DNA from 4 places in the Streptomyces sp. NPDC012466 genome. Region 1 is predicted to be linked to each of the others. Evidence: riboswitches for the same ligand, from Rfam matches in the RefSeq annotation. Region 1 holds a riboswitch; each other region holds the start of a gene.
The links. A riboswitch is a leader RNA that binds a small molecule or an ion and turns the genes downstream of it on or off. The one in region 1 is predicted to bind cyclic di-AMP.
Positions count from the first base shown of each region.

Region 2: linked by a shared signal. The riboswitch ahead of ACFY9E_RS12380 (peptidoglycan DD-metalloendopeptidase family protein) and the one ahead of ACFY9E_RS02255 (peptidoglycan DD-metalloendopeptidase family protein) in region 1 are both predicted to bind cyclic di-AMP.
Region 3: linked by a shared signal. The riboswitch ahead of ACFY9E_RS07015 (peptidoglycan DD-metalloendopeptidase family protein) and the one ahead of ACFY9E_RS02255 (peptidoglycan DD-metalloendopeptidase family protein) in region 1 are both predicted to bind cyclic di-AMP.
Region 4: linked by a shared signal. The riboswitch ahead of ACFY9E_RS36370 (transglycosylase SLT domain-containing protein) and the one ahead of ACFY9E_RS02255 (peptidoglycan DD-metalloendopeptidase family protein) in region 1 are both predicted to bind cyclic di-AMP.

Region 1 covers NZ_JBIBEQ010000001.1:485,262-492,698, forward strand. Annotated here, with positions in the region: gene ACFY9E_RS02235 (Glu/Leu/Phe/Val dehydrogenase dimerization domain-containing protein) at 1-973, shown strand, start outside; gene ACFY9E_RS02240 (TetR family transcriptional regulator C-terminal domain-containing protein) at 1,063-1,680, shown strand; gene ACFY9E_RS02245 (GDSL-type esterase/lipase family protein) at 1,755-2,540, opposite strand; gene ACFY9E_RS02250 (DUF6250 domain-containing protein) at 2,686-3,399, opposite strand; gene ACFY9E_RS02255 (peptidoglycan DD-metalloendopeptidase family protein) at 3,606-4,520, opposite strand; cyclic di-AMP (ydaO/yuaA leader) riboswitch at 4,525-4,686, opposite strand; gene ACFY9E_RS02260 (alpha-galactosidase) at 4,995-7,070, opposite strand; gene ACFY9E_RS02265 (tyrosine-protein phosphatase) at 7,250-7,437, shown strand, end outside.
Region 2 covers NZ_JBIBEQ010000003.1:20,161-27,597, forward strand. Annotated here, with positions in the region: gene ACFY9E_RS12370 (PrsW family glutamic-type intramembrane protease) at 1-1,340, shown strand, start outside; gene ACFY9E_RS12375 (aldo/keto reductase) at 1,345-2,289, opposite strand; gene ACFY9E_RS12380 (peptidoglycan DD-metalloendopeptidase family protein) at 2,432-3,466, opposite strand; cyclic di-AMP (ydaO/yuaA leader) riboswitch at 3,478-3,634, opposite strand; tRNA gene ACFY9E_RS12385 (tRNA-Met) at 3,933-4,006, opposite strand; gene ACFY9E_RS12390 (dihydrofolate reductase family protein) at 4,180-5,310, opposite strand; gene ACFY9E_RS12395 (MarR family transcriptional regulator) at 5,388-5,903, shown strand; gene ribA (GTP cyclohydrolase II RibA) at 6,071-6,712, shown strand; gene ACFY9E_RS12405 (MarR family transcriptional regulator) at 6,831-7,331, shown strand; gene ACFY9E_RS12410 (SpoIIE family protein phosphatase) at 7,414-7,437, opposite strand, start outside.
Region 3 covers NZ_JBIBEQ010000001.1:1,595,739-1,603,175, forward strand. Annotated here, with positions in the region: gene ACFY9E_RS07005 (HPr family phosphocarrier protein) at 1-7, shown strand, start outside; gene ACFY9E_RS07010 (FCD domain-containing protein) at 164-859, opposite strand; gene ACFY9E_RS07015 (peptidoglycan DD-metalloendopeptidase family protein) at 1,048-1,836, opposite strand; cyclic di-AMP (ydaO/yuaA leader) riboswitch at 1,849-2,013, opposite strand; gene ACFY9E_RS07020 (insulinase family protein) at 2,206-3,594, opposite strand; gene ACFY9E_RS07025 (insulinase family protein) at 3,591-4,961, opposite strand; gene ACFY9E_RS07030 (DNA topoisomerase (ATP-hydrolyzing)) at 5,303-7,437, shown strand, end outside.
Region 4 covers NZ_JBIBEQ010000013.1:167,693-175,129, forward strand. Annotated here, with positions in the region: gene ACFY9E_RS36365 (Cof-type HAD-IIB family hydrolase) at 1-465, shown strand, start outside; gene ACFY9E_RS36370 (transglycosylase SLT domain-containing protein) at 429-1,208, opposite strand; cyclic di-AMP (ydaO/yuaA leader) riboswitch at 1,214-1,389, opposite strand; gene ACFY9E_RS36375 (polyprenyl synthetase family protein) at 1,892-2,902, shown strand; gene ACFY9E_RS36380 (outer membrane lipoprotein carrier protein LolA) at 3,133-4,383, shown strand; gene ACFY9E_RS36385 (ATP-binding cassette domain-containing protein) at 4,425-5,411, shown strand; gene ACFY9E_RS36390 (ABC transporter permease) at 5,398-6,276, shown strand; gene ACFY9E_RS36395 (NAD(P)H-dependent oxidoreductase) at 6,296-6,877, opposite strand; gene ACFY9E_RS36400 (amidase family protein) at 6,989-7,437, opposite strand, start outside.

The sequences.
Region 1 (7,437 bases):
GCTCGGCGGTGCCAAGGGCGGCATCGACTGCGACCCCCGGGACCCGGAGGCGTACCCGCTGCTGGTGCGCTACCTGCGGGCGATGCGGCCGTACATAGAGAGCTGCTGGACCACGGGCGAGGACCTGGGGCTCACCCAGGACCTGGTGGACCGGGCCGCCGCCGAGGCGGGGCTGGTCTCCTCGATCCAGGCCGTGTATCCGCTGCTGGACGACGAGGCCGAGGCCCGGCGGCGGCTCCGGGACGCGTTCGCGGTCGAGGTCGACGGCATCGGGCTGGACGAGCTGGCCGGCGGCTGCGGTGTGGCCGAAGCCGCCCTGGCCGCACTGGACCGGGCCGGTGTGCCCTACACGGGGACGCGGGTCGCCCTCCAGGGGCTGGGCACCATGGGCGGGGCCACCGCGCGCTTCCTCACGCGCGCGGGGCTCACGGTCGTGGCCGTGGCCGATCTCAAGGGCACGGTCGCCAATCCGTCGGGGCTCGACGTCGAGGCGCTGCTCGCCGCGAGGGACGCCCACGGCACGGTGGACCGCTCGGCGCTGCGGCCCGGCGACCGCGAACTGCCGGGGGACGCCTGGCTGTCGGCGGACGCGGACGTACTGGTGCCGGCCGCCGTGTCGTACGCCATCGACGCCGGGAACCAGGAGCGCATCACGGCCCGCTGGGTCGTGGAGGCGGCCAACATGCCCGTGCGGCCGGAGGCGGAGCGCCTGCTGGCCGCGCGCGGGGTGACCGTGCTGCCGGACGTCGTGGTCAACTCCGGGACCAATGCCTGGTGGTGGTGGACGCTGTTCGGGGACATCGGCGCCGACGCCGAGGAGGCGTTCGCGTACACCCGCCGGTCGATGCGGGCCCTGGTCGAGCGGATGCTGGCCCGCGCCCAGGCCGACGGGACGACACCGCGGGCCGCGGCCCACGCGATCGCGGCGGACCGGCTGCCGCTGATCGCGGAGCGGTTCGGCTGGTACCGGTGAGGACGCGACGTCACCGCCGTTGCGGGCCTGGGCCGGACAGGCCGAAACGCCCCGTCGAGGCGCCGCACGCGCGTGGGTAGGGTGACCGCGTGACCAGAGTCCGGTTGAGTGTGGCTCAGCGGCGCGGGGATCTGCTGCGGGCCGCCATCGAGCAGATCGAGGCGCGGGGTGTGGCGGCGGTCAGGATCGCCGACGTGGCCTCCGCGCTCGGCGTGAGCAACGCGCTGGTCCTCTACCACTTCTCCACGAAGGAGCAGTTGGTCGCGGCCGCGTTCCGGCACGCGGCGGAGGGCGACCTCGCGCATCTGCGCAAGCTGCTCGGCCGCCGTTCGCCGGCGCTGCGCCGGTTGCGGTCGGCCGTACGGTGGTACGCCCCCACCGGGCAGGCCAAGGGCTGGCGGCTGTGGATCGAGGGCTGGGCGGCGGCACTGCGCGACCCCGTGCTGCGCGAGGTCGCCCAGGACCTCGACCGGCAGTGGAAGGCGGCCCTCGCCGAGGTCATCGCGGAGGGCGTGGCCGCCGGCGAGTTCCGCTGCCCGGACCCGCAGGGCACGGCCCTCCGTCTCACCGCCCTCCTCGACGGCCTCGCCGTGCAGCTGACGTCCTACGCCGGCGCGGTACCGCGAGCACGGGCCCAGGAGTGGGTGGAGGAGGCACTGGCCCGCGAGTTGGGGCTGGTGGAGGACGAGCGGCTGATGCCGTCGTAGCCGGTGTTTCGCTGCGCGTGCGGGCCGCGCCGGTGTTCCACCCGGCACGGCCCGCACGCGCAGCGAAACCGCTCTTACGCCACCGCTGCGATCCGCATCTTGATGTCGTCCGGCGACAGCGCCCCCTTGGCCGTCACATGGTCGCCCGACGACTCCCCGCGCAACCGGCGCCCGATCCACGGCACCAGGAAATCACGCGCCCAGGCGACGTTGTCCCGCCGCACGTCGAGAACGCCGCGCGGGGGCAGCGGAGGCCACGCCTGCTCGGGGTCGGCCGGCACGTCGAGGCCGAGCACCTGGCCCGCGCGGAGCGCCACGCGCGTGTGCCCCTCGGGCGACAGGTGCAGCCGGTCGGCGTCCCAGGCCCTGCGGTCCTGCACACTGCGCAGGGACCACAGGTCGAGCACCGGGCAGCCGTACCGGTCGGCGATGGCCCGGACGTGTCCGTTGTAGGTGGCGATCTTGCCGCGCAGGTGCTTGAGCACGGGCACGCCACGGGTGTCGAATCCGGTCGTCACCATGACCGTGCCGGACACCGCGGTGAGCTGGACCAGGGCCCGCTCGAAGCGCTCGGCCACCTCGTCGGGGTCGGTGCCGGGCCGGATGATGTCGTTGCCCCCGGCGCAGAACGAGACGAGGTCCGGGGCCATGGCGACGGCCCGCGGAACCTGGTCCGCCACGATCTGGTCGAGGAGCTTTCCGCGTACGGCGAGATTGGTGTACTGGAAGTCGCCCTCGGGCCTGCGGTCGGCGAGCAGGACGGCGAACCGGTCGGCCCAGCCGACGAACGCCCCGTCGGGGCCGGGATCCCCCACGCCCTCGGTGAAGCTGTCCCCCACCGCTACGTACGACCCGATCACTGCTCTGCTGTCACTCTTCGAATCGTCTGCCACAGCGGTCCATGATTCACCTTCGAATGTGACCTACGCGACCGTAGGAAAGGGTTGACTGGCGGTGAGATAAGCCACTCCTAAAGGGTTCGCCAACTCCGGAATACACCGCTTGTCAGGGCTGTTTCGGGGTGAGGCGCCAGACCCGGAATCCGCTGATCCGGAAATGGCTCCAGACGGTCCGGAAGGCGAAGTGCCCGCTCGTGTACGGCTGCGGGTCGGTGTAGCCGAAGACGAGCCGCCCGTTGTTCCACCATTGGACCGTGGAGCCGTCGGAGACGATCCGGACCCGGTTCGGCTCGCCCGGCACCAGCAGCGGCTCGGTGTAGTCGAAGACCAGGGGGCGGACACCGGGCCGGCCGACGTAACGACGCAGCCGGGTCGTGGTGTTGTAGTTGGCGCCGTAGCCCGCGTAGTACGTCGTGAGGTGGTCGTACTCGTCGAGGGCCCCGGCGCGCGGGGTCGCGAAGAGGTCGTCCGGGGAGCGGACGTCGGTCGCGTTCCAGAAGTTGTTGAGGTCCGAGACCCGGTCGTTCACCCCGCCCGCGGAGACCGGGGTCGCGGTGTATTCGAGCATGTACGGCCCTTCGAGCCGCTGCCTGAACCACACGGTCGCGCCGCTCGGCACGTCGATCTCCAGGATGCCGCGGGAGGCGGTGACGGTGCCGCCGTCCTGGAGTTCGGTCACCCACTGCCCGAGGCCGTGACAGAAGTCGTCGCGGGCGACCAGGCGGCGACGGGACGCGGCGTGCGCGCCGGCCGTCGGGGCGAGGGCCGCCAGGGCGGCTCCGGCGGCCAGGGCTCCGAACGCTCTGCGGGTGGTCGGCACGGGACACAGCTCCTGGGGATCCGTCGGGAAGACCCGGGGAAAGCGCTTGCACTCCGGACGGGATCACTCTGCCCCAACTCCCGCCGCCTGTCGATCCCTTGTCGCCCCTCGGGGGGGTGATCGGCGAGCGCGCACACCGAAGGCCGGACCCCGGGGATCGGGGTCCGGCCTTCGGTCGCGTGTCAGGCAGGTGGTCGTGCGGCCGGTCAGCCGACGGAGACGCCGTGCGAGCGCAGGAAGGCGACCGGGTCCACGTCCGAGCCGTAGTCCGGCGTGGTGCGGATCTCGAAGTGCAGGTGCGGTCCGGTCACGTTGCCGGTGGCGCCCGACAGGCCGACCTGCTGCCCGGCGGTCACGGTCTGGCCGGCCGAGACGGAGAGCTGGGACAGGTGGGCGTACTGGGCGTAGTAGCCGTCGGCGAGCTTGATGACGACCTGGTTGCCGTAGGCGCCGCCCCAGCCGGCGGAGACGACGGTGCCCGCGCCGACGGCCTTGAGGGAGGTCCCGGTCGGGACGACGAAGTCGACACCGGTGTGGTAGCCGCTGGACCACATGCTGCCGGACATGTGGTATGGGGTGCCGACGGTGGCACCGGTCACCGGGAGGGTGAAGCCACTGGAGTTGCTCTCGGCGGCGGGCTTGGCGGCGGCCGGCTTCGCGGCGGTCGCCGCCTTCGGGGCCGACTCGGCGGCGGACGGCTTCGAGGCCGAGGCCTTCGGCGCGGCCGGGGCCGACGCCTTGGGCGCGCTCGCCGCCTTCTTGCCGATCGACAGCTTCAGGCCCGGGTGGATCAGCGACGGGTCGGAGCCGACGGCGTCACGGTTGTCCGCGTAGAGCTTCTTCCAGCCGCCGCTGACGTTCTGGTCGTCGGCGATCCTCGCGAGGTAGTCGCCGGCCTTCACGGTGTACGTACGGGCGCCGGTGGCCTTTTCGGCGGCCTTCTTGCCGGCGGCCGGAGCCGACTGGACGGCCTTTTCCGGAGCCGACTGCGGGGTGGCGGCGTGAGCGCCGGCGGCCCCCACGAGCGGCAGGGCGAGAGCGGCCCCGCCGGTTCCGGCGACGGCGATGGAGCGGGTGAAACGCTGGGTTTTGGGACGGCGGTGCTTACCCTTCGCGGGCATGGCGAATTCCTCTCCGTCGCCTGCGAGGTGAGCTGTCGGGTGCGGGCTGGAGATGCCCGGTCGCGCCGAGGCGCGGCTTAACCCCAAGCCGTTCCGGGAACCGGAACAGGCGTCTTACCTGTGGGTCCCCCGCTCCTGCCGTACGTCGGGTCAGTGTGTGGGGCTCCGGGCGGCGGCAGGATTAGGCGTCCGTCCGGATGGGTGTGGAACGTAAGCGACCGAGACGCAATGGGACAAGCTTGCGGTTGCCCGTGACAGTGTTTTCCTTGACGCGCCGACACAAGTGCCGTCACCGAGCGTGGATTACCGATCTCCCGCTTTTCTCAATGGCCCTTGTTTTCGTGGGAATTACGTGAACATGGCGACAACACATCGTCACGAATATGACGATGGTCACGCACCCCGACCCCATCCCCTTTACGATCGGGGCACGTTACCCCTTAGCGGCTGAAACTCCCTATTCGGACAGAACGGCTACTTGCGCTTAAGGCGGACGACGGTGGCGTCGAAATCTCCGCTCAGGCCGACCCGCAGTCCGTGATGCAGCAGTACAGCCCCTCGGTGAACTTCGCCCGTTTCGAGGCATTCGTACGTCGCTGCCGGATCGAGGTCGCGCAGCCGCAGCGCCGGCAGGGGCTCGCCGTAGTGCTGCGCCTGGAGCCAGGCGAGGACGACGGTCTCCTCGCCGAGGACGTACTGCACGGCGCTCAGCCCGCCCTCCGGGGGCCGCAGCCGGTACAGGTCGCCGCGCTGCACCACGGGCCGGATCTCCTTGTAGAGCCCCACCCACCGCCCCGCCTCGGCGAGCTCCTCCGGCGTCCACTTCGTGAGGTCGCCGCCGACCCCGAGCACCCCGGCCATGGCGCTGACGAACCGGAACCTCAGGGAACTGGCCCGGTGGTTGAGCATGGCGTTCGGACTGTCCGTGACCCAGGCGGCCATGACCCGGGCCGGATGGAGCTGACTGAAGCCGTGCTGGATGGCGAGCCGGTCGAGGGGGTCGGTGTTGTCGGAGGTCCACACCTGGTCCGTACGGCTCAGCACGCCGAGGTCGATCCGGCCGCCGCCGCCCGAGCAGGACTCGAAGGCCACGCCGGGATGGGCGGCCCGCAACCGGTCCAGCAGGGCGTACAGGCCGTGGACGTGGTCGACCCACAGGCGCTGCGGGTAGGGGTCGTCCGGCCACCCGGCATCGGTGAAGCAGCGGTTGAAGTCCCACTTCACGTAGTCGACCGGCGCGCTGGACAGGAGCCCGTCGAGCTGCTCCCACAGGTACTCCCGGACGTCCTCGCGAGCCAGGTTGAGGACGAGCTGATTGCGGAACTCCGTCCGCTTTCGTCCTGGTTGGTACTGCACCCAGTCGGGGTGCGCGCGGTACAGGTCGCTGTCCGGGTTGACCATCTCGGGCTCGACCCAGATGCCGAACCGCATGCCGAGGCCGTGCACGTGGTCGGCGAGCGGCTTCAGCCCGCCCGGGAAGCGGTCGGGGTTGGGGGTCCAGTCACCGAGCCCGGCCCGGTCGCTGGTGCGCGCCCCGAACCAGCCGTCGTCGACCACGAACAGCTCGACGCCCAGGGCGGCGGCCCGCTCGGCGAGCGCCCGCTGCTGCTCCTCGGAGATGTCGAACTCGGTGGCCTCCCAGGAGTTGAACAGCACCGGCCGGTCCTGCTCGGCGTCCGGGATCACATACGCCCGCTGATAGGCGTGCCAGGCACGGCTCGCCCCGCCGAAGCCGCCGTCGCTCCAGAGCCCGGCGAAGACAGGGCTCGTGTACGACTCCCCCGTGCCGAGCATCAGCAGGCCGGAGTCGTCGTAGCCGGCGCCGCCGGTGATCTGCACGCGGGCGTCGGGGAGCTGGGCCACGGTGATGCGCCAGGAGCCGGACCAGCCGAGGGCGCAGCCGTAGACCTCGCCGTGCTCCTCGGTGGCGTCGGTGTCGAGGGCGACCCAGGGCAGGTGCTGGTGGGAGGTGTGGCCGCGGCGGCTGCCGATGACCTTCTCACCGTGGGTGAGGCCGGAGCGCGTCAGCCGGGACTCGGCACCCCAGCGGCCGTGCAGCTGCGACAGCCGCCAGGCCTCCCGGTCGGGCAAGGTCCAGGTCGCGGAGTCGGCGCGCAGCAGCTCGACGGCCGGTCCCCGGTTGTCCACCGTCACCCAGCGCTCGACGACGTCCGTCGCGGAGCGCACCCGGTAGTGCAGCGTCACGGCCAGGTCGCCGTCGCGGAACCGGAGCCGCAGCTCGTCGTCCTGCGTGTCGTACCCCTCGAAGACCCACTCGGTGCCGCGCCGCTCGGCCGTGCGCACGGACAGGGCGGGGCGGACGAACCGGGGGCCGCCCTCGACCGGGTACTCCTCGCGTCCGTCGAGCGGGGACTCGAAGGGCCAGTAGTCCGGCAGGGGCCGCACGGCGAGGGCCTCGGCGTCGGCGAGGCCGATCCGTGGCCCCCAGTGCAGGTGCAGCAGCTCGTCCCGGTCGGTGACATGGACGGCGTAGCTGCTGGCCGGCCCGGAGAGCACCCACGTACGACCGTCTTCGGAGATGTCCAGCATCATGCCCTCACAGATTCGAACAAGCCCGACCAGGTGCGACCAGGCGGCAACATCATCGAGTGCGGCGGGGGCTCCGGGCAACGCCTGTGGACAACTCATTGCCCCAGGCAGGCATGTCGTATCGTCGAGTGACGCCCGTCGACGAGCCGCGCCGGCGGCGCCGAAGGGGAGGAGCCCTCGTGACACAGCAGGTCCCGTCGACCGAGCCCGAGCTGGCCGGAGTGCGCAACTTCCGTGATGTGGGCGGACTTCCGACCGTGGACGGCCGGCGGGTGCGGCACGGAGTGCTGTTCCGCAGTGGCCATCTCGCCCACGCGACCGGGGAGGACGCCGCCTTCCTGACCACCCTGGGCCTGCACACGATCTT
Region 2 (7,437 bases), on a different contig from region 1:
CCAGCCCCCCACATCCGTCCTACCCCAGCAGTCCCACCGACGGCCAACCCTTCGTCGGCTCGGGCACAGCTGGCTCCTCGCGGCACGCCCACTGGTGGCAGCGCGCCTGGGTGCGCTACGGCGCGCTGAGCACGCTCCTCGCGATATCCGGCCTGGTCATCCTCGCCCTGGTCCGCGAGGAGACCGGCACGGAAGGGTTCCTGGTCGGGCTGGGGCTGGCCGTCCTCCCGGTGCCCCTGCTGATAGCCGCGTTCCGCTGGCTGGACCGGGTCGAGCCCGGCCCCTGGCGGAACCTGGTGTTCTGCTTCGCCTGGGGCGCCTGCGCGGCGGCGCTGATAGCGATCGTCGCCAACAGCTTCGCGACGAGATGGGTAGCGACGGCGACGGCGGACCCGTCCAGCGCGGACACCCTGGGCGCGACGGTGATAGCGCCGGTGGTCGAGGAGTCCGCCAAGGCGGCGGCCGTCCTCCTGGTCTTCCTCTTCCGGCGCCGTGACTTCACCGGCATCGTCGACGGCGTCGTCATAGCCGGGGTGACCGCCACCGGCTTCGCGTTCACGGAGAACATCCTCTACCTGGGCACCGCCTTCGGCACCGACCAGCTCACCGGCGGCACCGGCATCGCCTCCGTCACGGCGGCGACCTTCTTCGTGCGCATCATCATGTCGCCGTTCGCGCACCCGCTGTTCACGGTCCTCACCGGCATCGGCTTCGGCATCTCCGCGCTCTCGGCGGACCGCCGGCATCTGCGCCGCGTCGCCTTCCCGCTGTCCGGGCTGCTGCTCGCGATGGGCATGCACGCGATGTGGAACGGCTCGTCGGCGTTCGGCGAGTACGGGTTCTTCGCCGTGTACACGGCGTTCATGGTGCCCATCTTCGGGCTGCTGACGTGGCTGGTGATCTGGACCCGGCAGCGGGAGCTGAAGACCGTGCGGGCGGAGCTGCCCGCCTACGCCGTGGCCGGCTGGCTGACCCCCGCCGAGCCGTTCGCGCTCGGCTCGATGCGGGCCCGGCGGATCGCCCGCCAGTACGCCCGCCGGCACGCGGGCAGGGCGGCGGCCCGGGAGGTGGCGCGGTACGAGGCGTACGCGACATCGCTGGCGTTCCTGCGGCACCGGGCCCGGCGCGGCGGCGCCGGCGCCGGCTTCGCCGTACGGGAGGGGGAGCTGCTCGGCGAGCTGTGGCGACGCCGGGAGGTGGCCCGCCCGGCGCTGGACCACGCGGCCCGGATCACGGCCCCTCCGGTCCCGGTGGTGGCCCCGCCCTGGCCGGTGTACGGGGTGTACGGCTACGGCCACCGGCCGGCGCCGTACCCCGCGTACAACCCGTACCGTTCCTAGGGGCTCAGGCCGAGGCCTCCGTGAGCCGCTCGACCTCGGCCTCCGAGAGGGTCAGCTCCCCGACGCCGACCAGTGCGGGCAGCTGCTCCACCGTCCGTGCGGAGGCGATCGGCGCCGTCACGGTCGGCCGGGCGGCGAGCCAGGCGAGGGCCACCGTGGCCACGGGGACGTCGTGCGTGCCGGCGATCTCGTCGAGGGCGCCGAGGACCCGCCGCCCCCGTTCGGTCTCCAGGTGCTTGGCGGCCCCGCCCGCCCGCGCGCTCTCGACCGTCGTACCGGGCCGGTACTTGCCGGTGAGGAAGCCGGACGCGAGCGCGGAGTACGGAACGGCCGCGAGGCCGCTCCGCTCGGCTAGGTCCTGGAGCTCGCCCTCGTAGGTGTCGCGGGAGACCAGGTTGTACTGGGGCTGGAGAGCCACGTACCGGGCCAGTCCCTCGCGGTCGGAGAACTCCAGGGACTCCCGCAGCCGCTCGGCGGAGATGTTGGAGGCGGCGATGTGCCGCACCTTCCCGGCCTTCACGAGGGTGTCGAGCGCGCCGATGATCTCCTCGACGGGCACGTCGGGCCGGTCGAAGTGCGTGTAGTAGAGGTCGATGTAGTCGGTGCGCAGGCGGCGCAGGGAGGCGTCGGCGGCGGCCTTGATGTTGGCGGCGGACAGGCCCTGGAAGCCGGGGTGCTGGCCGACCTTCGTGGCGACGACGACATCGGAGCGGTTGCCGCGCGCCTCCAGCCACGTGCCGAGGATGGTCTCCGACTCCCCGCCCTGGTTGCCGTCGGCCCACGCCGAGTAGACGTCGGCGGTGTCGACGAAGTTGCCGCCGGCCTCGGTGTAGGCGTCGAGGACGGCGAACGACCGGTCCTGGTCGGCGGTCCAGCCGAAGACGTTGCCGCCGAGGGCGAGGGGGAAGACCTGGAGGTCGGAGGAGCCGAGCTTGCGAAGGGACGTCATGCTCTGTGGCAACGACCGCAGGGGAACGCCTCATTCCGCAAGGGCCGCGAAGCTCCCGTGAACACCGCACCGGAAAACCGGCGGCCCTGACGTCGGGGGGGTCGTCGTCAGGGCCGCCGGTGCTTCAACGAGTCGGTGTTGCTTACGGGTTCAGTCCCTTGCCCCGCAGCCACGCCATCGGGTCGATGCCACTCGCGGATCCACCGGAGTGGACCTCCAGGTGGAGGTGCGCCCCGGTGACGTTGCCGGTGGCGCCCACGCGGCCGATGACGTCGCCGGTGCTGACCTTCTGGCCGACGCTGACGCCGATGGACGACTGGTGCGCGTACCAGATCTCGGTGCCGTCATCGAGGGTGAGGACGGTCTTGTAGCCGTACGAGCCGTTCCAGCCCGCCTCGGTGATGGTGCCGCTGTGCACCGCCTTGATCGGCGTGCCCGTGGGGGCGGCGAAGTCGAGGCCGGTGTGGTAGCCGGAGGACCAGTAGGCACCGGCCTGGCCGAAGCTGGAGGTGATGGTGTACGAGGAGGTCGGCAGCGTGAACTGCTTGGCGAGGGCGGCGAGCCGCTCGGCCTCGGCCTTCTTCTCGGCCTCTTCCTCCGCCTTCTTCTTGGCTTCGGCGGCCTTGGCCTTGGCTTCCTTCTCCGCCTTGGCGACGGCTTCCGCCGCCGCCTTCTCGGCGGCGGCCGCCGCGTCCTGGGCGGCCTTGGTCTCGATCTGGTCCTGCTGGTGCTCGACCTGCGCCATGATCCGGGCGCGCAGCGCCTCGCCGGCGCCGGCACCGGAGGTGCCCTGCTCGGGGTCCGCCGTGGCGGTGCCGAGGCTGCTGAGCGGGGTGGCGGAACCTTCGGGGGTGTCGTCGTCCGAGATGAGGGAACCCACCGAGGGCAGGTCCGGCACGGAGATGGACACCGGGGGCTTGCCGGTCTGGGCGCTGGCCATGCCGCCGGCACCCACGGCGGCTATGACGCCGACGCCGAGGACGGTGGAGCTGCGGGCGAGACCTCCGCCGCGCTGCTTGGTGACGCGGTGCCGGCCACGGACGGGACGGATGGACTCCTCGGTGGGGTTCCACTCCTGGAACGGGCCCTCGTCGGTGTGCTGACCGCCGTAGCCGAAGGTTTCGGTGTCGCGCTTCGGCGCGAACGGGGCCGCGGGGGCAGGCCGGTTGGACGCCACGTGGGCGTGCTCCTTTCCTTCCTTCTCGCCTACCGGGTTAGCTGACGGGTTCGGAGCAGGAAGGTCTCCTACGCGCGTATACCCGCCGTGCTTCCACGGTGGTATCCGCGCGATTCACCCCAAGTGGTGGTTCCCCGGTTCCCTTTCGGGATTCGGCGCGTGCGCACGGAGCCGCCTTCTGTGACGGCTGGGACGACCGCGCTGCGTTATCGAACGTTAATAGACGCGCGAGGTGTATTCCAGCGATTCCACTTGATCATTAACCTTTTTCGCGCGGACTTACTGCCATGACCGGCTTAAATCGGGCGAGTTGACCGCATCGCAAGTGACTGAGGGGTTTTGACGGTGTGTCAGTTGTTATGCGGAACCGGACGGTTCGCTCACCGAGCGTAAGGGCCGTCGTGAGGGTCACGGGGAAATGCACCGAGGGCCGGAACCCTTTCGGATTCCGGCCCTCGGCCTTCAGTAGCGGGGACAGGATTTGAACCTGCGACCTCTGGGTTATGAGCCCAGCGAGCTACCGAGCTGCTCCACCCCGCGTCGTTGTGACTCCAGTGTACGCCATCCGCGGGACCGCTCGTGCACACCCGCCGCTCAGCCACCCGGGGTGCCCGTGTGAGTGAGGTTTCCCAGGCGGTGAACAGGTCGTCGGTGCCGGCCGACTGACGCGGACGGCGGTGCGGACGCGACCTGTCGGGCCGCTCGGCCCCTACTCAGCCCGGGAGGTGGCGGTTCGGGGCCTTGGCCCGCTCCTCGTGCTCCGGCAGGACGACGACCTCCACTCCGGCGGCCGAGAGAAGGCCGCTGCCGTCGGCGTCCGCGACGAAGGTGTCCGGCTCGCGCCAGGCCGTGACGACCCGCCGTACACCCGCGTCGAGGATCAGCCGGGCGCAGGGTGCGGGGCGGGAGGCGCGGCGGGCGCAGGGCTCCAGGCTGCTGTACACCGTCGCGCCGGGCAGGCGCGGATCGGCCGGGTCGAGTTTGGCCAGGGCCGCCTCCTCGGCGTGCACGACCGGGTCGCCGGCCTCGCGGGAGTGGCCGCGGGCCAGTTCCGTGCCGTCGGCGGCGACCACCACCGCCCCCACGCTGAACGCCGTGTCCGAGGGCGGGCAGTGGCCGGCCAGTTCGCAGGCGAGGGCCAGCCAGTGATGGTCGGCGGCGGCGGGCAGGGGGCCGGTGCCCGGGGCGGTCGGCTCGTAGCGCATGAGGACGACGTCCTCGATCCGCCGCGACTCCAGCAGCCGCAGGCGGCCGTCCTGGTAGCCGCCGGGGCCGAAGAGGCGGGGTGCCCGGGGGTCGCCCACGAAGAGCGGGGCGAGGACCAGCTGGAGTTCGTCGGCGAGGCCCTGGGTGAGGAGCTGGGTGTGGATCAGGCCACCGCCCTCGACCATGAGTCGGCGTACGCCCCGGACGTCGTGCAGGTGCGTGAGGAGCCGCCGCCAGTCGAGGTCGGGCCCGAGCGGGACGACGTCGGTGGCGAGGCCGAGGGCACGGGCGCGGCCGGCGCCCCGGTCGGTCGTGTAGAGGACCTTCTCACCGCCGGTGTGCCAGAAGCGGGCGTCCGGGTCGAGGTCGCCGGAGCCGCTGACGGTGACCTTCAGGGGGTACTCCGGTTTCCCGGCGGCCGTGCGGGCGGCCCGGCGCGCCTCGGAGTTCACCAGCAGCCGGGGGTTGTCGGCGCGGATGGTGCCGGCGCCGATCAGGATCGCGTCGACCGAGGCGCGGACCTCGTCGACCCGGTCGAAGTCGGCCGGGCTCGACAGCAGCAGGCGGTCGGGTCCGGTGTCGTCCAGGTAGCCGTCGAGGGAGACGGCGGCGGACAGCAGGACGTACGGGTGGGGCATCGGCGCTCCGCGGCTGGTCGGGACGGCGGGACTGGACCGGGCTTGGTTCAAGTTTGAAACAAACCTACACTGGCGGCATGACGACTCGCTGGCTCACCCCCGATGAGCAGCGCGCCTGGCGCGCCTACATCGCCGCCTCGCTGCTCCTGGAGGACGCGATCGACCGGCAGCTCCAGCAGGACGCCGGCATGCCGCACCTGTACTACTCCATCCTGTCCGTCCTGTCGGAGTCCCCGGAACGGCGGCTGCGCATGACCGATCTCGCCGAGCGGCTGAAGATCACGCGCAGCCGGCTCACCTACGCGGTGACGCGGCTGGAGAAGGACGGCATGCTGCGGCGCGAGGCCTGCTCCGACGACAAGCGGGGCAGCATCGCCACGCTGACCGACGAGGGCTTCGCCGTGCTGGAGCGCGCGGCGCCCGGGCATGTCGAGACCGTGCGGAGCTTTGTGTTCGACCGGCTCAGCGAGGAGCAGGTGGGGCAGCTGGAGAAGATCTCCGCGGCGATCGCGCAGGGGCTCCAGGAGGACGGGGCGCGGCCGGCGGCGGACGACGTGCCGTGGCGGCGGAGGTCGTCGTCGGCCTGCGCGTGACGCGACGCGTGAGGCGCGGGTGACGCGGCAGTGACGCGCACCACACCGGCCCGGACGGTCGTTGCTTCAAATTTCAAGCACGAGTAGGGTTCCCCTCGTGCATCTGCTTCAAATCTGAAGCAATACGGCTGTGCAGCCGAACAGGAAACGGAACCCGGAGGCCCCGCATGCCCGACACACCCGCCGTCCTCGCCACCCCCCGCTCCCGCGTCCGGGTCCCGCTGCGCTTCCACGACGGCTTCGAGGCCGACGCCGAGCTCGTCACTTTCCACGGGCTGGCCGACGGGCAGGAGCACGTGGCCGTCGTCCTGGGCGAGCCGGGGCCGGTCCCGCTGGTGCGGCTGCACTCCGAGTGCCTGACCGGGGACGTGTTCGGCTCCGCCCGCTGTGACTGCGGCCCGCAGCTGCGCGAGGCGGTCGAGCGCATAGCCGAGCGCGGCGGCGTGCTCCTCTACCTCCGCCAGGAGGGCCGGGGCATCGGCCTCTACAACAAGCTCGACGCCTACGCCCTCCAGGACGAGGGCCTGGACACCTACGAGGCGAACGCGGCCCTGGGGCTGCCGGAGGACGCCCGCGACTACACGGCGGCGGCCCAGATGCTCCGGGCCCTGGGCATCGGCGAGCTGGACCTGCTCTCCAACAACCCCGACAAGGCGGGCCAGTTGCGGTCCCTGGGCGTCGACGTGCGCGACCGCGTTCCCACGGGCGTCTTCACGACCGCCCACAACGTCCGCTACCTGCGCGCGAAGGTCCTCCAGACCCAGCACACGCTGCCGCTGGCCGCGCTGACGGAACTCAGCGCGGGCTGAACCGCCCCCGGTCCGGCCGGGCACCGAACCGAGCTGCTTGCCCCTCGGTTCCTCGGGTACAGCCTTTGAAAGAGGGCGACCTCATCAGTACCCGGAGCTCTATGGAAGTGACCGTTTCGTGACCGATCTCGGCGGCCCCGGCGACCACCGGGCGAGGGGACCGGGCAATGGCCCGGAGGCCGTCGCATCGCAGATCGCCGATGCCGTGGAGAGTCTGACGGCGCTGTGGGCGGTCGCCGCCCAGGAGGCGTCCCTGCGCCTGTCCCTGCACCAGCTGCGGGCACTGCGCACCGTGCAGGCGGCGCCCGGCCTGAATCTGACGGCCCTCGCGGAAGGCCTGGACATCGGCCTCCCCACGGCCAGCCGCCTCTGCGACCGCCTGGCCGCGGCCGGCCTGCTGGAGCGGGCCCCGCACCCCGACACCCGCCGCGAGGTGCAACTGTGGCTCACCACGCACGGCCGGCATGTGCTGGGGGAGGTCGCCGGCCGCCGCACCCAGGCCCTGGCCGCCGCGCTGGCGGCGATGGAACCGGCCGAACGGGCGGCACTGCGCGAGGGATTGCGGGGGTTCCTGACCGCCCAGGACAAGGTGGTACCGGGCACCGACGGGATCGAGTGAGCCCGGGAGGCGTACCGGCGGCGCCTTCTCACCGGCCGGCCGCCGGTGAACCCCCGCCGGTCGCCCGGCCCCTCAACACCCGTCAGGTCCCCGAGCCGTGTCGGCT
Region 3 (7,437 bases), 1.1 Mb from region 1:
CGTCTGATTTCCCGGGCGCCCGATCGGGCGTTCAGCGAAGGGCTCGTCCGAATTCACCGGGCGGGCCCTTCGCCATTCCGCTCCCCGACCGGAATTCCACGGATCAGGGCAGCGTGAATAGGCCCCTGCGAATTAGTCGCTCTCTTTGTATACGGCTGCCGTGTTAATGCCGCAGGCTCGGCGTGTTTACGGGATGTTGCGAGTTCCTCACACGCTCGGCGCGCTCCCCGGCGGAGGCGAGGCGCAGGCGGTGCGCGCCCGTCGCGCGCTCGGTGTGCAGCGCCGTGACCGCCCGCGCACGCTCGGCGTCCCCGCGCGCCACCGCGTCCACGATCGCGCCGTGCTCGGTCCAGGACTCCACGGGGCTGAGCGGAGCCTCCACCGCGTACATCCAGGCGATCTTGTGGCGGAGCTGGGTGAGCATCGAGGCCAGCGCGGGACTGCCGGAGGCCTGGGCGAGCGTCTCGTGGAACCAGCCGCCCAGGGAGCGCAGGTCGTCGCTGGTGCCCCGGCGGGCCCGCTCCTGGCCCAGCCGGACCAGCCCGCGCAGGACCTTCAGATGCGCCTCGGTGCGGCGCTGGGCCGCCCGGGCCGCGCCGAGCGGTTCCAGCAGCATGCGCATCTCCAGCAGGTCGGCGGCCTCCTGCTCGGTGGGTTCGGCCACGCACGCGCCCGCGTGCCGCCGGGTCACCACGAAGCCCTCGGCCTCCAGGGTGCGCAGCGCCTCGCGGACGGGGACCCGCGAGACCCCGTAGCGGCGCGCGAGGAGTTCTTCGGTGAGCCGGCTGCCGCGCGCGTGGACACCCGCGACGATGTCGTCCCGGATGGCCGTGCACACCGAGTGCGCGGGAATACGCATGACCGACCTCCGCTTAATCCCCGTGAAACGCCGGCGAGCGGCGCGTGTTCCGTGACTCTATTGCAATGAGCCGGAATTTCCGACGGCAAGCGGGAATCCATGCATATTTTTTGGACAGCCGGCCGCCGTAAACGCCGAAAGCCCCGGCTCGGGGAGCCGGGGCTTCGGGGACGGCGAACAGGTGTCGGTCAGACGTTCACGCCGTGCGAGCGGAGGTAGGCGACCGGATCGATGTCCGAGCCGTACTCGGGGCTCGTACGGGCCTCGAAGTGCAGGTGCGGGCCGGTGACGTTGCCGGTCGCGCCGGACAGGCCGATCTGCTGGCCGGGAGTGACCTGCTGGCCCACCGAGACGCCGATGGAGGACAGGTGACCGTACTGGGTGTACGTCCCGTCGTTCATCTTGATCACGACCTGGTTGCCGTAGGAGCCGCCCCAGCCGGCCTCGACGACGGTGCCCGCGCCGACCGCGTGGACGGAGGTGCCGGTGGCGGCGTGGAAGTCGACGCCGGTGTGGCTGCCGGAGGACCACAGGCCGCTGCTGGCCTTGTAGCCGGTGGAGACGTACGAGCCGGAGATGGGGGCCACGTAGGCGTTGAGGCGCTTGCGCTCGGCCTCGCGGGCGGCGCGCTCCTTGGCCTCACGGGCCTTCTCGGCCGCTTCCTTGGCCTTCTTGGCGGCCTCCGCGGCCCGCTTGCGGGCGGCCTCCTCGGCCTTCTGCTTGGCGGCGGCCTCGTCGGCGGCCTGCTGCTGCGCGATGGCCTGGGCGTCGATCTGCTGGGCCACGGTGTCGCCCATGGTGACGACCGGGGTGAGGCCCGTCTGCTCGGCGGTGGGCTCGGCGGCGAAGGCCGCGGGGGCCGCCACGGTGCCGATCACGCCGGTGGTGGCGAGGGCCGCGACGCCCGCCGCGCGGGCGGTGCCGCGCTGGATCCTGCTGGGACGACGGTGCTTCCCGGTGGCGCGAGTGAACGCCATGTGGTGGCTGGTCCTTTCCTTCCCTCTCGCCTACCGGGTTAGCTGACGGGTTCGGAGCAGGAAGGTCTCCTACGGACTCCCTCGCGACTCGCGCGGGCGCCCGATTCACCCCAGGGACTGCGATGGGTCCCCGGCTCCCCTGGCTCGCGCCGTACGGGGACTCGGCGATGACTGTCCGGTGCCGCGGGTGCGGCGCACTGCCTGACGAACAGCCCGGATGACGCTAAGCGGCGCCACTTTCAATTCCCAAACGAATCCCGGCTTTTGTAGCGCATCCCACAGGGCAGACGGGCAACCTCCGTATCAATTCGGGCATAAAGGGGCCCTGGTGCCTGGGAAGGCGACCAGGGCCCCTGCGCGCGCGTGCCGCTACTCGGCGGCGACGACGGTGACTTCGCCGATGCCGAGGGCCTCGACCGGCGCCTTGATCTGCGCCGCGTCGCCGACGAGGACGGTCACCAGGCGGTCCACCGGGAACGCGCTCACGGCCGCCGCGGTGGCCTCCACGGTGCCCGTGGCGGCGAGCTGCCGGTACAGGGTGGCCTGATAGTCGTCGGGCAGGTGCTGCTCGACCTGGTCGGCCAGCGTGCTCGCGACCGCCGCCGCCGTCTCGTACTTCAGCGGCGCCACGCCGACCAGGTTCTGCACGGCGACGTCCCGCTCGGCGTCGGTCAGACCTTCGGCGGCGAGGGTGCGCAGCACCGTCCAGAGATCCTCCAGAGCGGGGCCGGTGTTGGGCGTGTCCACGGAACCGCTGATGGCGAGCATCGCGGCACCCGTGCCGTCCGGAGCGGACCTGAGGACCTGGCCGAACGCCCGCACGCCGTAGGTGTAGCCCTTCTCCTCGCGCAGGACGCGGTCCAGGCGGGAGGTGAGGGTGCCGCCGAGGCAGTAGGTGCCGAGCACCTGCGCGGGCCACACGCGGTCGTGCCGGTCCGGGCCGATCCGGCCGATCAGCAGCTGCGTCTGGACGGCGCCCGGGCGGTCCACGATGACGACCCGGCCGGTGTCGTCGGCGGTCACCGGAGGCACCGGGCGCGGCTCGGCCGAGGAGCCCGTCCACGCCCCCAGGGTGTCCCCGAGCAGGGCGTCGAGGTCGATGCCGGTGAGGTCGCCGACCACCACCGCGGTGGCCGTGGCGGGGCGGACGTGCTTCTCGTAGAAGCCGCGTACGGCCGCGGAGTCGATCGTGGCGACCGTCTCCTCGGTGCCCTGCCGGGGCCGCGACATGCGCGAGCCCGCCGGGAACAGCTCCCTGGAGAGCTCCTTGGCGGCGCGGCGGGAGGGGTTGGCCAGCTCGTGCGGGATCTCGTCGAGGCGGTTGCGGACCAGCCGCTCCACCTCGCTGTCGGCGAACGCGGGCGCCCTCAGGGCGTCGGCGATCAGGCCCAGCCCCTTGGCGAGCCGGGAGGCCGGCACCTCCAGGCTGAGCCGGACGCCGGGGTGGTCGGCGTGCGCGTCGAGGGTGGCGCCGGCGCGCTCCAGCTCGGCGGCGAACTCCTCGGCGGAGTGCTTGTCGGTGCCCTCGGAGAAGGCCCGGGCCATGATCGTGGCCACACCGTCGAGGCCGGCCGGCTCGGCGTCCAGGGGAGCGTCCAGCAGCACCTCCACGGCGACGACCTGCTGGCCGGGGCGGTGGCAGCGCAGCACCGTCAGGCCGTTGTCGAGCGTGCCCCGCTCGGGGGCCGGGAAGGCCCAGGGCCGGGCCTCGCCCGCCTGCGGCCGGGGGTGGAAGTCCATCGTGGCGAGCTCGGTCACTTGGCCGCCTCCTCGTTCTCGTCGGTGGCCGCGGCTGCGGTGTCCTCGGCGTCGTCGGTCTCGTCGGCGACGGGCTCGTAGACGAGCACCGCGCGGTTGTCGGGGCGCAGGCGGGCCTTGGCGACCTCCTGGACCTCCTCCGCCGTGATCTCCAGCACGCGATGGACGGCGGTCAGGGCGAGCTGCGGGTCGCCGAACAGCACGGCGTACCGGCACAGTTCGTCGGCGCGGCCCGCGACCGTGCCGAGCCGGTCCAGCCATTCGCGCTCCAGCTGGGCCTGGGCGCGTTCCATCTCCTCGGCGGTGGGGCCCTCCTCGGCGAACCGGGCGAGCTCCTCGTCGATGGCGGTCTCGATGACCGGAACCTCCACGTCACCGGACGTCTTCACGTCCAGCCAGCCCAGGGAGGGCGCCCCGGCGAGCCGCAGCAGGCCGAAGCCCGCCGCCACGGCCGTACGGTCGCGCCGCACCAGGCGGTTGTAGAGGCGGGAGGACTCACCGCCGCCGAGGACGGTGAGGGCGAGGTCGGCCGCGTCGCACGCGCGCGTGCCGTCGTGCGGCAGCCGGTAGGCGGCCATCAGCGCACGCGCGGGGACCTCCTCCTCGACGACCTCGCGCAGCTGCTCGCCGATGGTCTCCGGCAGCGAGCCGTCGCGCGGGGCGGGCTTGCCGTCGTGACCGGGGATGGAGCCGAAGTACTTCTCGACCCAGGCGAGGGTCTGCTCCGGGTCGATGTCGCCGACCACGGAGAGCACGGCGTTGTTCGGCGCGTAGTAGGTGCGGAAGAACGCGCGCGCGTCCTCCAGGGTCGCCGCGTCCAGGTCGGCCATCGAGCCGATCGGGGTGTGGTGGTAGGGGTGGCCCTCCGGGTAGGCGAGGGCGGTCAGCTTCTCGAAGGCCGTGCCGTAGGGGACGTTGTCGTAGCGCTGGCGGCGCTCGTTCTTGACGACGTCCCGCTGGTTCTCCATCGACTCGTCGTCGAGCGCGGCCAGCAGGGAGCCCATGCGGTCGGCCTCCAGCCAGAGGGCGAGCTCCAGCTGGTGGGCGGGCATGGTCTCGAAGTAGTTGGTCCGCTCGAAGCTGGTCGTGCCGTTCAGCGAGCCGCCCGCGCCCTGCACCAGCTCGAAGTGGCCGTTGCCCTTGACCTGGGCGGATCCCTGGAACATCAAGTGCTCGAAAAGGTGAGCCAGGCCGGTACGCCCCTTGACTTCGTGGCGTGAGCCGACGTCGTACCAGAGGCACACCGCCGCGACCGGGGTCAGGTGATCCTCGGAGAGCACCACGCGCAGGCCGTTGGCCAGGCGGTGCTCGGTCGCTGTCAGGCCTCCGGAGCCTGCCTGGGCTGTGGCCGTGTGACCCATGGGCATGTACGTCCCTTCGATCGCTGAGCGGTTGTTCAGACCGCGGATTCCTGCCGGTCCTGCCACTGTATGCAAGCGCGCGAAGCCCTGGTGAAGTTCCCGGCGGCGACCTGGGTCGCACAGCGCGAAGAGGCGTCCTGGACCGGCCCCTGGTCCCGGTTGTCAGTGCGGCGGTCCACAATGGTCGGCGTCAGATCCGGATCGCAGCAGCATGAGCGAGCCGCAGGGGCGGCCGGTGACGAGAGGGCGAGCGCGCGGAGGCCCGGAGGGCTGAGTACGGTCGACGTCGCGTCACCGACATGAACGCCCCACAGGCGAGCGACCAGTAACAGGAGGAGCCGGCAGCGATGGCCCGCCGCAGCACGAAGACCCCGCCGCCCGACGACTCGTACGAGGAGCGGATCCTCGACATCGACGTCGTCGACGAGATGCAGGGCTCCTTCCTCGAGTACGCGTACTCGGTGATCTACTCCCGCGCCCTGCCGGACGCACGCGACGGCCTCAAGCCGGTGCACCGCCGCATCGTCTACCAGATGAACGAGATGGGGCTGCGTCCCGAGCGCGGATACGTCAAGTGCGCTCGTGTCGTCGGCGAGGTGATGGGCAAGCTGCACCCGCACGGCGACGCGTCGATCTACGACGCCCTCGTGCGCATGGCCCAGCCCTTCTCGATGCGCGTCCCCCTGGTCGACGGCCACGGCAACTTCGGCTCGCTGGGCAACGACGACCCGCCGGCCGCCATGCGGTACACCGAGTGCCGGATGGCCGAGGCGACGAGCCTGATGACGGAGTCGATCGACGAGGACACCGTCGACTTCAACCCCAACTACGACGGCCAGGAGCGCGAACCGGTGGCTCTGCCCGCCGCCTTCCCGAACCTGCTGGTCAACGGCGCCTCGGGCATCGCGGTCGGCATGGCCACGAACATGGCGCCGCACAACCTGCGCGAGGTCATCGCCGCCGCCCGCCACCTGATCAGGTATCCGAACGCGGATCTCGACGCCCTGATGAAGCACGTCCCGGGCCCCGACCTGCCCACCGGCGGCCGCATCGTCGGCCTGTCCGGCATCCGGGACGCCTACGAGTCCGGCCGCGGCACGTTCAAGATCCGGGCGACGGTGTCGGTGGAGCCGGTGACGGCCCGCCGCAAGGGCCTCGTCGTCACGGAGCTGCCCTTCACGGTCGGCCCCGAGAAGGTCATCGCCAAGATCAAGGACCTGGTCGGCTCGAAGAAGCTCCAGGGCATCGCCGACGTCAAGGACCTCACCGACCGCGAGCACGGCCTGCGTCTGGTCATCGAGATCAAGAACGGCTTCGTGCCGGAGGCGGTCCTGGAGCAGCTCTACAAGCTGACGCCGATGGAGGAGTCCTTCGGCATCAACAACGTGGCCCTGGTCGACGGCCAGCCGCTCACGCTGGGGCTGAAGGAGCTCCTGGAGGTCTACCTCGACCACCGCTTCACCGTCGTACGGCGGCGCTCGGAGTTCCGTCGCGGCAAGAAGCGCGACCGGCTGCACCTGGTCGAGGGTCTGCTGACGGCCCTGCTGGACATCGACGAGGTCATCCGCCTGATCCGCTCCAGCGAGAACTCCGCGCAGGCCAAGCAGCGCCTGATGGAGCAGTTCTCGCTGAGCGAGGTGCAGACGCAGTACATCCTCGACACGCCGCTGCGCCGTCTGACCAAGTACGACCGCATCGAGCTGGAGTCGGAGAAGGACCGCCTCAACGCGGAGATCGAGGAGCTCACCCGGATCCTCGACTCCGACACGGAGCTGCGCAAGCTGGTCTCCAACGAACTGGCCACGGTGGCCAAGAAGTTCGGCACCGACCGGCGCACGGTCCTGCTGGAGTCGGGCGGTGCCCCGGTCGCCGCCGTGCCGCTCCAGGTGGCCGACGACCCGTGCCGGGTGCTGCTGTCCTCCACGGGTCTGCTGGCCCGCACCGCGAACGGCGAGCCGTTCGCGGAGGACGCCGGCGCCAAGCGTGTGAAGCACGACGTGATCGTCTCGGCGGTGCCGGCCACCGCCCGCGGTGAGGTGGGCGTGGTCACCTCGGCGGGCCGGCTGCTCCGGCTGAACGTGGTCGACCTGCCCCAGCTCCCGGAGACCCCGGCGGCGCCGAACCTCGCGGGGGGCGCCCCGCTGGCGGAGTTCGTCTCCCTGGAGGACGACGAGACGGTGGTCTGCCTGACCACGCTCGACGAGTCGTCGCCGGGCCTGGCGCTCGGTACGGCGCAGGGCGTCGTCAAGCGCGTGGTGCCGGACTATCCGGCCAGCAAGGAAGAGCTCGAGGTGATCACCCTCAAGGAGGGCGACCGGATCGTCGGCGCCGTCGAGCTGCGCACCGGCGAGGAGGACCTGGTCTTCATCACCGACGACGCGCAGTTGCTGCGCTTCCAGGCGTCCCAGGTCCGCCCGCAGGGCCGCCCCGCAGGCGGTGTGGCGGGCATCAAGCTCGCCGAGGGCGCGAAGGTCATCTCCTT
Region 4 (7,437 bases), on a different contig from region 1:
ATGCCGCACCCGACCCTGCCCGCGGTGCGGGTCGACCGGCGCGACGACCTGTGGGGCGAGCCCATCAGCAAGGTGCTGCTGAGGCATCCCCATCTGTCGGACGACGAGCTGGCGGCGACGGCCCGCTCGGTGGTCGGCTCGCTGGCGACGGTGACGATGTCGGGGCCCGGCACGGTGGAGCTCCAGCCGTGCGGGATCACCAAGGCGACGGGGCTGGCGCTGGCCGCCGAGCATCTGGGGCTGCGGCCGGCGGACACCATCGCCTTCGGCGACATGCCCAACGACATCCCGATGTTCGACTGGGCCGGCCACGGTGTCGCGATGGCCAACGCACATCCCGAACTCAAGGCCGTGGCCGACGAGGTCACCCTGTCGAACGAGGACGACGGCATCGCCGTCGTCCTCGAGCGACTGCTGGGCGGGACGGCTCAGTACGGGCCGTTGACGTTGTCGATCGAGCCGTAGCGGTCGGCCGCGTAGTTGCAGGCCGCGGTGATGTTGGCGACCGGGTCGTACGGGTCGAAGGAGGTGCCGGGGACGTGGTACGCGGCGAAGGTCGGGTCGATGACCTGGAGCAGACCCTTGGACGGGGTGCCCGCGGCGGCGTTCGAGTCCCAGTTGTTGATCGCCAGCGGGTTGCCGGACGACTCGCGCATGATGTTGCGGTAGATGCCGTCGTAGGACCCGGGGATCCCCTTCTGCGCCATGATGTCCAGCGCCTCGCGGATCCAGCCGTCGAGGTTGTTCGCGTAGGTCTTCGCGGACGCCTGGGTGGCCTGGGCGACGCCCGTGGCGGGCTTCGCGGCCGGCTTGGCCGGGGCGGACGACGGGGTCGCGGTCTTCTTCGCGGCGTGCGTCTTGGTGGTCTTCACCTTCAGCTTCAGACCCGGGTGGATCAGCTTCGGGTTGTCGCCGACGGCGGCGCGGTTGTCCTTGTAGAGCTGCTTCCAGCCGCCCGAGACGTCGTACTTGTCCGCGATACGGGCGAGCGAGTCGCCCTTGGTCACGGTGTACGTGAGGGACTTGGCGGGCTGGGCCGTCCGCGGCACGGACTGTGCGGCGGCGGGTGCGCTCTGGGGCTCGGCGGCACTCGCGTGGGTGGCGCCGAGGAGCGGGAGGGTGAGTGCGGCTCCGCCGGTACCGGCGGCGATGAGGCCTCGGGTCAGCGGGTTGGTTCTGGGGCGACGGTGCTTGCCTCGTCCGGGCATGGCGTTATTCCTCTCCGGCGCCTGCGAGGTGAGCTGTCGGGTTCGGGCCGGGAGGTGCCCGGCCGCGTACGGCGCTGTGTGCCGTGCGCGGCTTCACCCCGAGCCGTGCCGCTGTGCGGCCCGGCGACTGACCTGGGTCCCCCGCTCCTGCCCTGCGTGAGTGAGTCGGTTCCTGTGGGGAGTCCGGGCGGCGGCAGGATTAGGCGTCCGCCGGACAGGCCGGGAACGTATGCGAGAGCACATGTCGGGAACAAGCACCTCAGTCACATATCACGCGGATGACCTTGGTCGGGGGTGTTTGGGCCGCTTGATCCTTTGCGAGAGCCAAGGCTCAACTGGCTTTCGGGGGAAGGGGGTACGGGTCGGCGCGAGGGTGGGACGGAAAAGCGGACGAAGTGATTCAACTCACTGATCACGAGCCCGAGGGGCAATTTCCACCAAGGGGAATTCGCTTACTCAAAACGGCAAATCGTGCATACCTCGCTACCTCTGGGTAAGTCGATAAATATCTGTTCTTATGGGTTGATCGAAAACATAGCGGTCGTGATCGGATACCACCCGGCCTGTAACCATGGGCGCTGGCGGTGATCGAAACGTGACCGGATACGCTGACTCGAGTGAGGGCAGCGACCTATCGACAAACCGCGTAATCACCGGCAGACACAGCAGACAGGAGACCCCTCGTGACCGACGTCGGGCCGTTCGGGCTGAGCGTGCGGGACCAGGCTCTGGAAGCCGATGTCCAGGCCGGACTGACGGCTGTCGAGGAAGGCTTGCTCGAGGCCACCAAGAGTGAGGTGCCCTTCATCACGGAGGCCGCCCAGCACCTGGTGCGGGCCGGCGGCAAGCGGTTCCGTCCGCTGCTCGTGATGCTCTCCGCCCAGTTCGGCGACCGGCACGCACCCGGCATCGTGCCGTCGGCCGTCGTCGTGGAGCTGACCCACCTGGCCACGCTGTACCACGACGACGTCATGGACGAGGCCGCCGTGCGCCGGGGCGTCGCGAGCGCGAACACCCGCTGGGGCAACTCCGTCGCGGTCCTCACCGGCGACTTCCTCTTCGCCCGCGCCTCGCACATCCTGGCCGACCTCGGCCCGGAGGCCGTGCGGGTGCAGGCCGAGGCGTTCGAGCGCCTGGTGACCGGCCAGATCCTGGAGACGGCCGGACCGCAGGACGGCCGCGACCCCATCGAGCACTACCTGGACGTGCTGGGCGGCAAGACCGGCTCGCTGGTCGCCGTCTCGTGCCGCTTCGGCGCGATGATGTCCGGCGCCGACGAGAGGGTCGTGCACGTGCTGACCCAGTACGGCGAGCGGCTCGGCGTCGCCTTCCAGCTCGCGGACGACGTCCTGGACATCGCCTCCGACTCCCACGAGTCCGGCAAGACCCCCGGCACCGACCTGCGCGAGGGCATCCCCACCCTGCCGGTGCTGCGGCTGCGCGAGCGGGCGGCCCGCCTCGGGCTCGCCGAGGACATCGCCCTGTGCGAGCTGCTGGACTCCGACCTCACCGACGACGAACGGCACGCCGAGGCCCTGCGCCTGCTGCGGGCCCACCCGGCGCTGGAGCAGGCCCGACGGGACACCGTCCGCTACGCCCAGGACGCCCGTTCGGCGCTGGCGCCCCTGAAGGAGTGCGCCGCGAAGACGGCTCTCCTGGAGCTCTGCGACGCGGTGGTGCACCGGGCCGGCTAGCACCTCTCTCCCGGCCGACCCCTACGGGTCGGGGGAGAAGCCGCCCGCCCGTGTCATACCCCAGCAGTACACGGAGTTGAGCCCGGGGTCTGACGTATCTCCCTGGCCGATTTGGTCAGATGGTGACCACGGAAAACACCACTCCTCACCTGTTCGGGTGAGAATGGCGGCTCAGGGACGAGTGCGTGCACGACACGGACAGCCGCCGCCGACACGGAGGTAGGGCACACATGGCACCGTACGCATCCGACGACAGCACGACCGCCGGGCAGGTCGACGAGCAGCGCTCCGGGCGGCGTACCGCCGCGCGGTACATCGTCCCGGTCACGGTGATCGGGGTGGCGGCCGCGACGATCGGCCTGGTCCCCGCACTCGCCGACTCCGGTGACCCCGACCTCCCGAAGATCACCGCCCAGCAGCTCATCGAGAAGATCGCCAAGTCCGACGTCGAGCAGCTGTCCGGCACGGTGAAGATCAGCACCGACCTCGGCCTGCCGAACCTCGGCGGCCTGGAGTCCGGCCTGCTGTCCGGCGCCGCGGGCCAGGGCGAGGGCGGCTCCTCCGCCGACCCGACCGCCAAGCTCACCGAACTGGCCTCCGGCACGCACACCCTGCGCGTCGCGGCCGACGGCCCGGACCGGCAGAAGCTGTCGCTGCTGGAGAACGCCGCCGAGTACAGCCTCATCCACAACGGCAAGGACGTCTGGGGCTACGACAGCAAGTCCAACGAGGTCTACCACGGCACCTCCTCCGAGAGCCCGGAGCGCGGGAAGGACCAGCAGCCGCCGGCCCTGCCGAAGGACTTCGCCGAGGAGGCCCTGAAGGCGGTCGACGACACGACGTCCGTGACCGTGGACGGCACCGCCCAGGTCGCCGGCCGCGACGCCTACAAGCTGGTCGTCAAGCCGAAGCAGTCCGGCTCGACGGTCGGCGCGATCACCGTGGCGGTCGACGCGCAGACCGGCATGCCGCTGAAGTTCACGCTCACCCCGGCGAGCGGCGGCGCCGCCGTCGTCGACGCGGGCTTCACGAAGGTCAGCTTCGCCGAGCCGGCCGCCTCGACCTTCGACTTCACCCCGCCCAAGGGCGCGAAGGTCACCGAGGAGAAGGACTCCGGCAAGGCCGCGGGTGAGACGCCGCGCAAGGCCCCGGGCAAGCCCTTCGACCTGGGTGAGGCACCGGGGCGCGCCCCCGGGGCCGGCAAGGGCCTCGGCGGCCACGACGGCATGAAGACCATCGGCGAGGGCTGGACCGCCATAGCCACCTTCGACACCGGCGGCGAGGGTGTGCCCTCCGGCAAGGGCGGTGGCGACCTCGGCGGCTTCATGGACTCGCTCGGCGACAAGGTCCACGGGAAGTTCGGCTCGGGCACGGTCTTCTCGACCCGTCTGGTCAACGCCCTCATCACCGACGACGGCAAGGTCTACGCGGGCCTGGTCACCAAGGACGCGCTCGTGAAGGCGGCCGACGCCGGGAAGTAGGTCCCGCAGGCGTACGGGACGTCGAGAGAACGAGGAAGCCGATGGGCGCACCGTCCGCCACGGAACCGGAGGAGAGTGAGGCGCGGGCCGAGACCGGGGAGCCGGTCATCGCCACCCGCGCGCTCACCAAGCGCTACCGCGGCGGACAGCTCGCCGTCGACGGTCTCGACCTGACCGTCCCGGCGGGCAGCGTCTTCGGCTTCCTCGGCCCCAACGGCTCCGGCAAGACCACCACCATCCGCATGCTGATGGGCCTCATCGAGCCCACCTCCGGCACGGCCCGGGTCCTGGGGCAGCCCATGCCCCGGGCCGCCCGCGCCGTGCTGCCGCACGTCGGCGCCCTCATCGAGGGACCGGCCCTCTACGGCTTCCTCTCCGGCCGCGACAACCTGATCCGCTACGACAGCGCCGACCCGGCCGCCGATCCGCGCACCCGCTCGGCCCGGGTCGCCTCGGCCCTGGACCGGGTGGGCCTGACGGCCGCCGGGTCCAAGAAGGCCAAGGCGTACTCCCTGGGCATGAAACAGCGCCTGGGCCTGGCCGCCGCGCTGCTCCGGCCGCGCCGGCTGCTCGTCCTCGACGAGCCGACCAACGGCCTGGACCCGCAGGGCATGCGCGAGATCCGCACCCTGATCCGGGAACTGGCCTCGGACGGCACGACCGTCTTCCTCTCCTCCCACCTCCTCGACGAGATCGAGCAGGTCTGCACGCACGCGGCCGTGATGGCGCGGGGCCGGCTGATCACGCAGGGGCCGGTCACCGAGCTGTCCGCCGGGGCGCGAGGCCGGCTGGTGGTGACCACGCCGGACCCGGCGGAGGCGGCCCGGGTCCTGAAGGAGCAGGGCGTCGGCGACGTCGTCGTCACCGGCGACCGGGTGACCGGCGAACCACCGGAGCGCGACCTCGCCGAGCTGAACGCCGCGCTGGTGACGGCGGGAGTCCGGGTGCGCGGCTTCACGGTCGAACGGGCCTCGCTGGAGGACGCGTTCGTGGCGCTGACCGGGGAGGGCTTCGATGTCGCGGGCTGAAGGCGTGGAATCCGTACGGCCGGTGAGCCGGCTGTGGACCTTCGGGCTGCTGCGCAACGAGCTCGTCACCACCTTCCGGCGCTGGCGCACGCTCGCGCTGCTGGCCGTGCTGGCGGGCGTGCCGATCCTCGTCGGCATCGCCGTGAAGATCGAGACGGGGGACGGTTCGTCGCCCGGCGGCGGGGGCGGCGGAGGTCCGGCCTTCATCGCGCAGATCACCAACAACGGCCTGTTCCTGGTCTTCACCGCCCTGGCCGCCACGCTCCCGTTCTTCCTGCCCATGGCGGTCGGGGTGGTCGCGGGCGACGCGATCGCCGGGGAGGCCAACTCCGGCACGCTCCGCTATCTGCTGGTCGCCCCGGCCGGCCGCAGCCGTCTGCTGCTCACCAAGTACGCGACGGTCGTCCTCTTCTGCCTGGCCGCCACGCTGGTGGTCGCCGTATCGGCCCTGACGGTCGGTGCGCTGCTCTTCCCGCTCGGGGACCTGACGACCATCTCCGGTACGCGGATCGGCTTCGCCGAGGGCCTGGGCAGAGCCCTGCTGATCGCCCTGGCCGTCGCCGCGTCACTGATCGGCGTCGCCGCGCTCGGCCTGTTCGTGTCGACCCTGACGGGCAGCGGCATCGCGGCGATGGCGACGACGGTCGGCCTCCTGATCACGGTCCAGATCCTCGACCAGATCCCGCAACTGCACGCCCTCCAGCCGTACTTCTTCTCCCACTACTGGCTCTCCTTCGCCGACCTCATGCGCGAGCCGGTCTACTGGGACGACCTGGCGAAGAACCTCGGCCTCCAGGCCCTGTACGCGGCGGTGTTCGGGTCGGCGGCGTGGGCGCGCTTCACGGTGAAGGACATCACGGCCTAGCGCTGAGGCCCGCCCGGAGTCACTCCTCGTACAGGAACCGGGCGAGCGGTGCCTCCTGCGCGAAGAAGGTCTTCGCCCGGGTCAGCGCCGCGGTGTCGGTCAGCACGTCACCGGGCTTGCTGCCGTTGCCGAGCAGCACCCCGCCGAAGCGCATCCCCATGTACGCGGCCGAGTTGTGGAGCGTCCCGACGAGCGGGTCGGCGACCACCTCCTGCGTGTGCGCGAGGGCGGTGACGCCCCACAGGGTGCGCCCGGCCAGGGTCGCCTTGAAGTCGAGGCCCGGCGTGCGCAGCCAGCCCGACCAGTGGTCCAGGTAGCGCTTGGTCTGCGCGGAGACCGAATACCAGTACAGCGGTGAGACGATCACGATGTCCGTCGCCGCGAGCGTGGCGTCGAGCAGCCGGGCCACGTTGCCCTCGGTCGGCCGGACGTGGTCGTTGTCGTGGCGCAGGTCCTCGAAGTCCGGCAGGGGGAGTTCGGTGAGGTCGATCCACTCCTGCTCGACGTCCGGGGGCAGTTGCTCGGCGGCCCGGCGGGCCAGCAGCTCGGAGTTGCCCTCGGCGCGAGCGCTGCCCAGGACGAAAAGGAAACGGCGGGTCATGGGTGCCCCTCTGGAAACTCGGCGTACGTCAATTACACGCGTGTGCATCATATGCGTACGCAAGTAAATGCGCCAGGGGTGCCCGCTGCGGGTGTCTGCCCGGGCTGTCGGTCAGCCCGCGTCGCGCGCCTCCGCCTCCCGCGCCACCGCCAGCACAAGCGCCTCCCGCCCGTGCGGTGCCACCAGCTGAAGCCCGGCCGGGCAGCCGTCGTCGCCGATCCCCGCGGGCAGGCTCAGCGCCGGATGCCCACTGAGATTGAACGCCCAGGTCAGAGCAGTGGAGTAGCGGTCCCCGGGGCCCTCGTGGCCGTGCGGGGCGGTGGGTGCCGTCGGGGTCAGCAGCAGATCGGCACCGGCGAACAGTTCCGCGAGCCGCCGGTCGTTCGCCGCCCGGACGCGGTGGGCCCCGGCCGGGTCGGCACCGGGTGTGCGCAGGGCGAGCCAGGCCGGCCCGGGGTCCGCGAGCCGCACCGGCGTGCGCGGCCGTACCAGCCGTACGACCCCTGCCGCCACGAGCCGTTCCACCGCCGCCCGGGCGAGCGCGACAGGTTCCGGGTCGG